Regions from separate parts of the Pseudomonas sp. NPDC096950 genome, predicted to be linked through region 1. Evidence: riboswitches for the same ligand, from Rfam matches in the RefSeq annotation. Region 1 holds a riboswitch; the other holds the start of a gene.
The links. Region 1 has a riboswitch for cobalamin ahead of cobO (cob(I)yrinic acid a,c-diamide adenosyltransferase). Riboswitches for the same ligand answer to the same signal wherever they lie in the genome.
Positions count from the first base shown of each region.

Region 2: another riboswitch for cobalamin. It lies ahead of cobW (cobalamin biosynthesis protein CobW); the one in region 1 lies ahead of cobO (cob(I)yrinic acid a,c-diamide adenosyltransferase).

Region 1 covers NZ_JBIWEL010000009.1:19,954-24,363, reverse strand. Annotated here, with positions in the region: gene bluB (5,6-dimethylbenzimidazole synthase) at 1-537, opposite strand, end outside; gene ACIQY3_RS15795 (cobyrinate a,c-diamide synthase) at 534-1,934, opposite strand; gene cobO (cob(I)yrinic acid a,c-diamide adenosyltransferase) at 1,945-2,556, opposite strand; cobalamin riboswitch at 2,636-2,869, opposite strand; gene ACIQY3_RS15785 (hypothetical protein) at 3,024-3,608, shown strand; gene ACIQY3_RS15780 (PQQ-dependent sugar dehydrogenase) at 3,675-4,410, shown strand, end outside.
Region 2 covers NZ_JBIWEL010000001.1:868,665-873,074, reverse strand. Annotated here, with positions in the region: gene cobN (cobaltochelatase subunit CobN) at 1-1,177, opposite strand, end outside; gene cobW (cobalamin biosynthesis protein CobW) at 1,181-2,242, opposite strand; cobalamin riboswitch at 2,338-2,552, opposite strand; cobalamin riboswitch at 2,755-2,983, shown strand; gene ACIQY3_RS04150 (CbtB domain-containing protein) at 3,101-3,292, shown strand; gene ACIQY3_RS04145 (CbtA family protein) at 3,304-4,011, shown strand; gene ACIQY3_RS04140 (cobalamin biosynthesis protein) at 4,008-4,410, shown strand, end outside.

The sequences.
Region 1 (4,410 bases):
GCAAAGAACGGCCAGCGGCTTGGCGCCGACGGGCAAACCCAGCAGGTCCGCCAGGGCTTGCGGCTCGAACAGCGACACCCAGCCCATCCCCAATCCTTCGGCGCGGGCGGCCAGCCACAGGTTCTGGATCGCGCAGGACAGCGACGCCATGTCCATTTCCGGCAAGGTGCGGCGGCCGAAGATGTGGCGTTCGCGATCGTCCATCAGCGCGGCGACCAGCACTTCGGCGCAGTCGTTGATGCCTTCGACTTTGAGTTTCATGAACTCGTCGGTGCGCTCGCCGAGGGCTTCGGCGGTGCGGATGCGTTCTTCTTCCACCAGTTGCTGGATCTGGTTGCGCAGGGCTTTATCGCTGATGCGGATGAAGCGCCACGGTTGCATCAGGCCGACGCTGGGGGCCTGGTGGGCGGCTTCGAGCAGGCGACGCAGCAGTTCGGGCTCGACAGTGCCGCCGCTGAAGTGGCGCATGTCGCGGCGTTCGGCGATGGCTCTATACACCGCTTCGCGCTCGGCCTGACTGAATGCGTTGTCGGTCATGGCCTCTTCGCGAGCAAGCCCGCTCCCACAGTGGATCGCATTTCCTCAGGTAGTACAGCTTCAACTGTGGGAGCGGGCTTGCTCGCGAAAGCGGCCTCAAGATCAGGCGCAAACAGTGCGGCAATCGCCGACGGATTGGACGGAAAATAAAAGTGCACATAAGAAGCCGTCATCCGCCCCTCACGATAAACCGCCTCCGCCCCGCGCCCGCCGTTCGGGCTCAGGCCCCGGGCAATCGGCTCAAGTTCGGTGCTGGTCAACGAGTGGTGATAGGTGTGCCCACGCAACAAGCCTTCCGGCAACTCGACCGCCTGCAACGCCAACGCCGCCAGACGCTTTTGCATCACCGCATCGCCGGCCAGCAAACCGACCAATTCAGCGCGAGTGCCTTCGACATCCGTCAACGAATCGAGCAGATAAAGCATGCCGCCACATTCGGCCAGCAACGGTTTACCTGCGGCGTGATGCGCGCGAATCGCGGTCAGCATGGAGGTGTTTTGCGACAACACCACGTGGTGCAGTTCGGGGTAACCGCCCGGCAGATACAGGCTGTCAGCCGCCGGCAATTCGGTATCGCGGATCGGCGAGAAAAACGCCAGTTCAGCGCCCATCGCCCGCAGCAAATCCAGACTCGCGCCGTAGGTGAAGGCGAAGGCTTCATCGCGGGCCACGGCGATGCGTACGCCCGCCAATAATGGCTCGGCTTCGAGCACATCCGGGGCGGCGAATTCCACGGCCGGTGGCAGCGCTACCTCGCAGCTGCTGGCCAACGCATCGGCTGCCGCATCGAGGCGCAGGTCGAGGTCGTTCAACTCGCTGGCCTGGACCAGACCGAGGTGACGGCTCGGCAGTTCGATCCCGGTCTCCCGGGACAATGCGCCGTACCAGCGCAAGCCTTCGGTCAAACTGCCTTCAAGCAATTGCGCGTGGCGCAAGGTGCCGACGCGGTTGGCCAGAACGCCGGCGAACGGCAAGTCCGGCTGATATTTCGCGAGCCCCAATGCCAACGCACCAAAGGTCTGGGCCATGGCGGTGCCGTCAATCACGCCGAGCACCGGCACACCGAAGTGCCGCGCCAGGTCAGCGCTGGACGGCGTGCCGTCGAACAGGCCCATGACGCCTTCGATCAGAATCAAATCCGCTTCGCCAGCGGCTTCCCACAACAGTCGACGACTTTCCTGCTCGCCGACCATCCACATGTCCAATTGATAGACCGGTGCGCCGCTGGCGCGCTCGAGAATCATCGGGTCGAGGAAGTCCGGGCCGCATTTGAACACGCGCACCTTGCGCCCCTGATTGCGATGCAACCGGGCCAGCGCGGCGGTCACGGTGGTCTTGCCCTGACCGGAGGCCGGCGCGGCAATCAGTACCGCCGGGCATTGACGTATGCTTTTCATAAAATAGTATTCACAGCTCGACGCCTTTTTGCGCTTTGATCCCGGCCTGGAACGCGTGCTTGATCACGCCCATTTCGGTGACGGTGTCGGCCAGTTCGATCATTTCCGGCTTGGCGCCGCGACCGGTGACGACGACATGTTGCATCGGCGGACGGGCCTGCAAATCGCTGAGCACTTGATCGAGATCGAGGTAACCGTGCTTGAGGGCGATGTTCAGTTCATCCAGCACCACCAGGCCAATCGACGGATCGCGCAGCAGTTCGCGGGATACTTCCCAAGCGGCTTCGGCGGCGGCGATGTCGCGCTGACGGTCCTGGGTTTCCCAGGTGAAGCCCTCGCCCATCACGTGAAAGCGCACTTGCTCCGGGAAGCGCCGGAAGAACAATTCCTCACCGGTGCTGTTGCGGCCCTTGATGAACTGCACCACACCGCACTGCATGCCGTGGCCCATGGAGCGGGCGAGCATGCCGAAAGCCGAGCTGCTTTTGCCTTTGCCGTTGCCGGTCAGCACCAGCAGCAGGCCGCATTCATTCGGCGAGTTGGCGATGCGTTCGTCAATCACGGCTTTTTTGCGCTGCATGCGCGCCAGGTGGCGTTCGTCACGATCGGGGGTATCAGTCATGGGGAGCTCTCCGTTGAGGCTGGATAACGGCGGGCAGGCACAAGAATAGACGGCAAAAAGCTTGGCATCGCCCACCGTGATGCCGCTGGATGGATCAGGCCGGTCTCCGGGCTCATGAGTGGTTTGCACCGGACTGCGCGCCTTCCCATGTCGATGATCGACACAGTGGCTCAAGGCGCAGCCTTTGACTCATTTACCGTTGCGGGGGCAGCGCCGGGATCGTGATCGTCTTCATATGAAGAGAGGACTCACCGGCTTCCCTGTTTCACTCTGTCGACCAAGGCCACAGAGCACCTGAAACAAGCCGCGAAGGTTAGAGGGTTGGGGGGGGAGCGTCAATTAAAGCCGGGACGCCGCTCGGCGAAAAACTGCCGTCGATCAATTACCTGACGTCATTCTTGTGCCACACTTCGAGCAGTGATATCAAAGAGCCACAATCTCACAACACAATAACAAGGGTGAGCCACATGCAAGGCATGATCATCAGCAATCCGAAGCTGGAATTCCTGCGCCCGCTGCTGGAACGCTGGTTTGACTGTATCGACCGCTACAACGCCGTGCGCGGCGATAACGACACGCCCTACTGGTTCGACGAAAAGGCCAACCTCAGCCTGCTCTCGGCCGCCGCCTGGATGGCAGAAATGGTCACGTTGCAACAGACGCCGACCCGCAAACAGACCGAGGAAGGCGAACGCAATGCCCGCGCCGATCTGTTTATCGCCACCAGCGAAGAGCGCGCATTCCTTCAGGCCACCCAGCGCTGGCCCAAGGTCAACAGCCTGAATCTGACACAAGCCCTGGCCGATATCACCAGTGACGCCAGGCGCATCAGCTACGCCAGCGACCTGAAACTCGGCTGCCTGTTCGTCGCTCCGCAAAAGGCCCAGCAAAGTGCGACCCCGGAAGAACTCCAGGACATGGTCGACGACTTGCAGAAGGAACACACCTGCGCCGTGGCCTGGTATTTCCCCTACGCCTACCGCAAGTTGCGCAACGAAGCCGGGCAGTATCATCCGGGCATCGCGGTGCTGTTCAAAGAGGCTCGTGGCTGACGGGTTGAACCATCGCGGCTGTTTACTTCTCTAGATTAAATCAGTGCATTCATAGGGAAGATCAGCATGCGCAAGCCCCAGCTCGTTCTCGTTATCGCGCTCGCCGGAGGGCTTGTCGCCTGCGGCGAGACCTCCAGCCTGCAAGTCACGGACGGCACCGGCCCATCGCCTAAACTGCCAGAACCGAACAAAACCCTGATCCCGACGGTGAACATCGCCCCGGCGATCGGCTGGCCGGCCGGTGCAAAACCTACCGCGGCGGCGGGAACCCAGGTGGCGGCATTTGCCGAAAACCTCGATCACCCGCGCTGGCTCTACGTCCTGCCCAACGGCGACGTGCTGGTGGCGGAAACCAACGCGCCGCCCAAGCCCGATGACGGCAAAGGCATTCGCGGCTGGGTGATGAAGAAAGTCATGGGCCGCGCCGGTGCCGGCGTACCGAGCCCGAATCGTATTACGCTGCTGCGGGACAAGGACCACGATGGCGTGGCTGAAACTCGCACGGTGTTCCTGGAAAACCTCAACTCGCCTTTCGGCATGACCCTGGTCGGCAACGACCTGTACGTCGCCGACACCGATCGCCTGCTGCGTTTCCACTATGAAACCGGCGACACCGCGATCAAGTCTGAGCCTATGAAGGTGATCGATCTGCCGGGCGGCACGCTCAATCACCACTGGACCAAAAACGTCATCGCCAGCAAGGACGGCAGCAAGCTATACGTGACGGTGGGTTCCAACAGCAACGTCGGCGAAAACGGCCTGGACAAGGAAGAAGGTCGCGCGGCGATCTGGGAAGTGGACC
Region 2 (4,410 bases), on a different contig from region 1:
TGCGACCATCCCGCGTTGGGTAGTTGGCGAGGATCAGCGCGATGCGTTTTTCGCCATTGGGCACCCGCGCCAATTCGATCCAGCGCCGCGCCAGTTCGGCGACGAAGTCCATGCGTTCCGGTTGTGGCCGGTAACAGACAACGTCGGACTGACTGCGCTCACTGCGCCAGGCCAGATCCTTGAAGCTGATCGGTCGGCTGATGATCCGCCCGTCGAGTTCCGGCAACGCGATGTGCATCGCCAAGTCGCGAGGGCCGAGGCCCTGTTCGCTGGCGCGCCAGCCGGGCTCGTTGTCCTGGGCGCAAATCGCCTGGATCACCGGGATATTGCGGCGAAACGGTCGCAGGTGCGGCGCTTCGGGGCTGGATTGGGCGAAACCGGTGGTGTTGAGAATCACCGCCGCTTCGACCCCATCCAGCAAATCCTCGACCACCGTCAGGCAGTCGGGTTCTTTCAAACTGGCCAACGCAATCGGTAACGGGTTGAGCCCCGCCGCCTGCAAACGCTGGCAGAAAACATCAATGAAAGCGGTGTTCGCCGCCTGCAAATGCGAGCGGTAAAACAGCACCGCCGCCACCGGTTGATCGGCCTGCCAATCGGCTTGCCAATCGCTCAGTTCAGCGGGGCTTTTGTGCGGGTGATAGATCGCAGTGCGTGGCAGGGTTTGCGGCTCGGCCCAGGCGTAGTCGCGATCCAGCCACTGACTGGCCAGACAGCGGAAGAAATCCAGGGCATTGCCCATGCCGCCCTGACGCAAAAACTGCCAGAGCCGGTCGCGGTCTTCCGCGCCCACGGTACTGAGATCGCTGAGTTCCGGGTCCGGGCGGTCATCGCCGGGCACCAGAATCAATTGCACACCGCGCTCGGACAGTTCGACCAAGCGCTCGACGCCGTAACGCCAATAGGCGATGCCGCCGTGCAGCGAAATCAGAATCACCTTGGCGTGGCGCAGCACTTCGTCGACGTACAAGTCCACCGAGGCGTGGTTTTGCACCTGCATCGGGTTTGCCAGACGCACGCTAGGGTAGTCGTCGGGCAGTTGCTGTGCGGCTTCGGCGAGCAGCGCCAGGCTGGAATCGCCGCTGCACAGGATCACCAGTTCGGCGGGGGTTTGTCCAAGGTCGGCAATGTTGTCATCCGACACGAAACCGCCGGGCTGGGTCCTGAGCAGGTGCATGGCTTAAACGCTGAGCGCGGCGCGCAATTGCGCTTCGAGTTGAGCGGCGTCGAGTTCCTGGCCGATCAGCACCAGGCGCGTGGTGCGCGCCTCATCGGCGCCCCACTGACGGTCGAAATGCTTGTCGAAGCGCGTGCCCACGCCCTGGATCAGCAGGCGCATCGGCTTGTTCGGGATCGCCGCGAAACCCTTGACCCGCAGGATGCCGTGCTTGACCACCAGTTGGGTCAGCGCGTCCATCAGCAGGCTTTCGTCGGCTTGTGGCAGTTCGATGGAGATCGAATCGAAAGCGTCGTGATCGTGATCGTCTTCACCTTCGTGGTGATGATCGTGATGGCTGTGACGGCTGTCGATGTGTTCTTCGGAACCGGCGCCGAGGCCGATTAGCACGTCCAGTGGCACGCGACCGCTGCTGGCTTCAATGACTTTTACCGCGGGCGGCAGTTCTTCGGCGACTTCCAGACGCACGCGGGCCAGGTCTTCAGGGCTGATCAGGTCGGCCTTGTTGAGGATGACGAGGTCGGCGCTGGCCAGTTGGTCGGCGAACAATTCGTGCAGTGGCGATTCGTGGTCCAGGTTCGGGTCGAGTTTGCGCTGGGCGTCGACTTGATCCGGGAACGCGGCGAAGGTGCCGGCGGCCACGGCCGGGCTGTCGACTACGGTGATGACCGCGTCAACCGTGCAGGCGCTGCGGATTTCCGGCCACTGGAAGGCTTGAACCAAAGGTTTTGGCAGGGCCAGGCCCGAGGTTTCAATCAGGATGTGGTCGAGGTCGCCGCGACGGGCCACCAGTTCGCGCATCACCGGGAAGAACTCTTCCTGGACCGTGCAGCACAGGCAGCCGTTGGCCAGTTCGTAGACGCGGCCGTTGGCTTCTTCTTCGGTGCAGCCGATGGAGCACTGCTTGAGGATTTCGCCGTCAATGCCCAGCTCGCCGAATTCGTTGACGATCACCGCGATGCGGCGCCCCTGGGAGTTATCGAGCATGTGCCGCAGCAAGGTGGTTTTGCCCGAGCCGAGGAAGCCGGTAACGATGGTGACGGGGAGTTTGGCCAGTGTTTTCATCGGATGCCCTTTGGCAAGGTGGCGGGCATACGGGACGACGACCGCAACGCCATGCGCGCGGAAGATTTCGCCACCGGATCACCCCGCCCGGTTGTAGTGAGAATTCGTTTCGAGGCAGGTCTCCTGGCTTTCAGTGCGCCGGCCTTGCGGGCCTGGCGTTCGCTGCGCCTTCCCGCGAACCCTTTGGAGGGGCTTGCAGTGGCGTGGCAGCGAACATCACCGTTCACAGTTGCGGGGGCAGCCGCGGCATCGACCGCGTTCCCTTCTTAGCTTCGGCAAACGCCGAAGAACCTCGAAAGCGCAAGGCTACGCATGGTGTGGGGGCGGGTCAATGTTCTGCTTGGATCAGTGGTGACTGTGAGGGCGCCTTCGCGAGCAAGCCCGCTCCCACACAAGCCTGCTCCCACATGGGAATGCGGTCACCTGTGGGAGCGGGCTTGCTCGCGAAGGGCGCGACTCGGTTTCCAACTGAGAACCCATGCCAATTGACTCCCCAGCCCCGCCCATGCTCTCCTACACGCCTTGTTACGGGTGCCCTTCACAGGGTGAAACGGGAAACCGGTGAATCATGTGCTTTACTCTAAAGTCATGTCAGTCCGGTGCTGCCCCCGCAACGGTAAGCGAGCGAAGAATCAGATCCACTGTGCCAGCAACCCGGCATGGGAAGGTGATTCTTGCTGGTCCGGCGCAAGCCTTGACCCCTCGCGAGCCCGGAGACCGGCCCGCAACACAAAGTGACCAGTACGATCACTGAATAACAAACCCGCGGTGGGCGGGCGCTGTTTGAACCTCTGCGCGCACGCTCGCAGGGGTTTGCATGCGCTCGATTCACCCGCTGACAGACCAGAGGGAAGCGCCATGTCGATCATCAGCAGCACCGACCACAGCAACGCCAGCACCACGACCACCCTGAGCCAACGCCTGACCGCCGCCGTTTGTGCGTCGATCCTGGGCGCATGCCTGGTGTACTTCGCCGGTTTCTCGCACATCGAAGCGGTGCACAACGCCGCCCACGATACCCGTCACAGCTCCGCGTTCCCGTGCCATTGAGACCTGCCGACATGATCAAGCGTATCGCGCAAACTGCAGGTTTCACCGGGCTGCTGGCCGCCCTGTTGCTGACTCTGCTGCAAAGTTTCTGGGTCGCCCCGCTGATTCTCCAGGCGGAAACCTATGAAAAATCCGAGCCTGCTACAGTAGTGGCTCACGAGCACGCCGATGGCGCCATGGCCGCTCACACCCACGACGCCGAAGCCTGGGAACCGGAAGACGGCTGGCAGCGCGTGCTGTCCACCACGGGCGGTAACCTGGTGGTCGCCGTCGGTTTTGCACTGATGCTCGCCGGTCTCTATACCTTGCGCGCACCGACCAAAACCGCTCAGGGCCTGCTTTGGGGCCTGGCGGGTTACGCAACCTTCGTGCTGGCGCCGACCCTCGGCCTGCCGCCTGAATTGCCGGGCACCGCCGCTGCGGATCTGGCGCAACGGCAGATCTGGTGGATCGGCACTGCGGCGTCCACCGCTGTCGGCATCGCGCTGATCGTGTTCAGCCGTCACTGGCTGATGAAGATCCTCGGCGTGGCGATTCTGGCGGTGCCGCACGTGATTGGCGCCCCACAACCGGAAGTCCACTCGATGTTGGCGCCGGAAGCCCTGGAATCCCAGTTCAAAATCGCTTCGCAGTTGACCAACGTGGTGTTCTGGCTGGCCCTGGGCCTGATCAGCGCCTGGTTGTTCCGCCGCAAAAGCGATGGTCAATACCACGCATGACCGACACAGGCACAGCGCCGACTTTAGTGGTCGGCCTGGGCTGCCAACGCGGCTGCCCCGCCAGCACGTTGCGGGCGCTGCTTGATCAGGCACTGCAAGCGCATCACATCGAACTTCGCCAGATAAAGGCCTTGGCCAGCATCGACCAGAAGCGCGATGAGCCGGGCCTGATCGAATTGGCCGCGCAGTTGGGGCTGGAGCTGATGTATTTCAGCAGTGAGCAATTGGCCGGCTATCAACCGCAACTCAGCCACCAGTCGCAGATCGCGTTTGAACGCACCGGCTGCTACGGCGTCGCGGAAAGTGCCGCCCTGGCCCTGGCCGAGCATCTGGCTCAGGCACCGGCGAAGCTGCTGATTTCCCGACAAAAATACGCCCAGGCTACTCTCGCATTGGCCA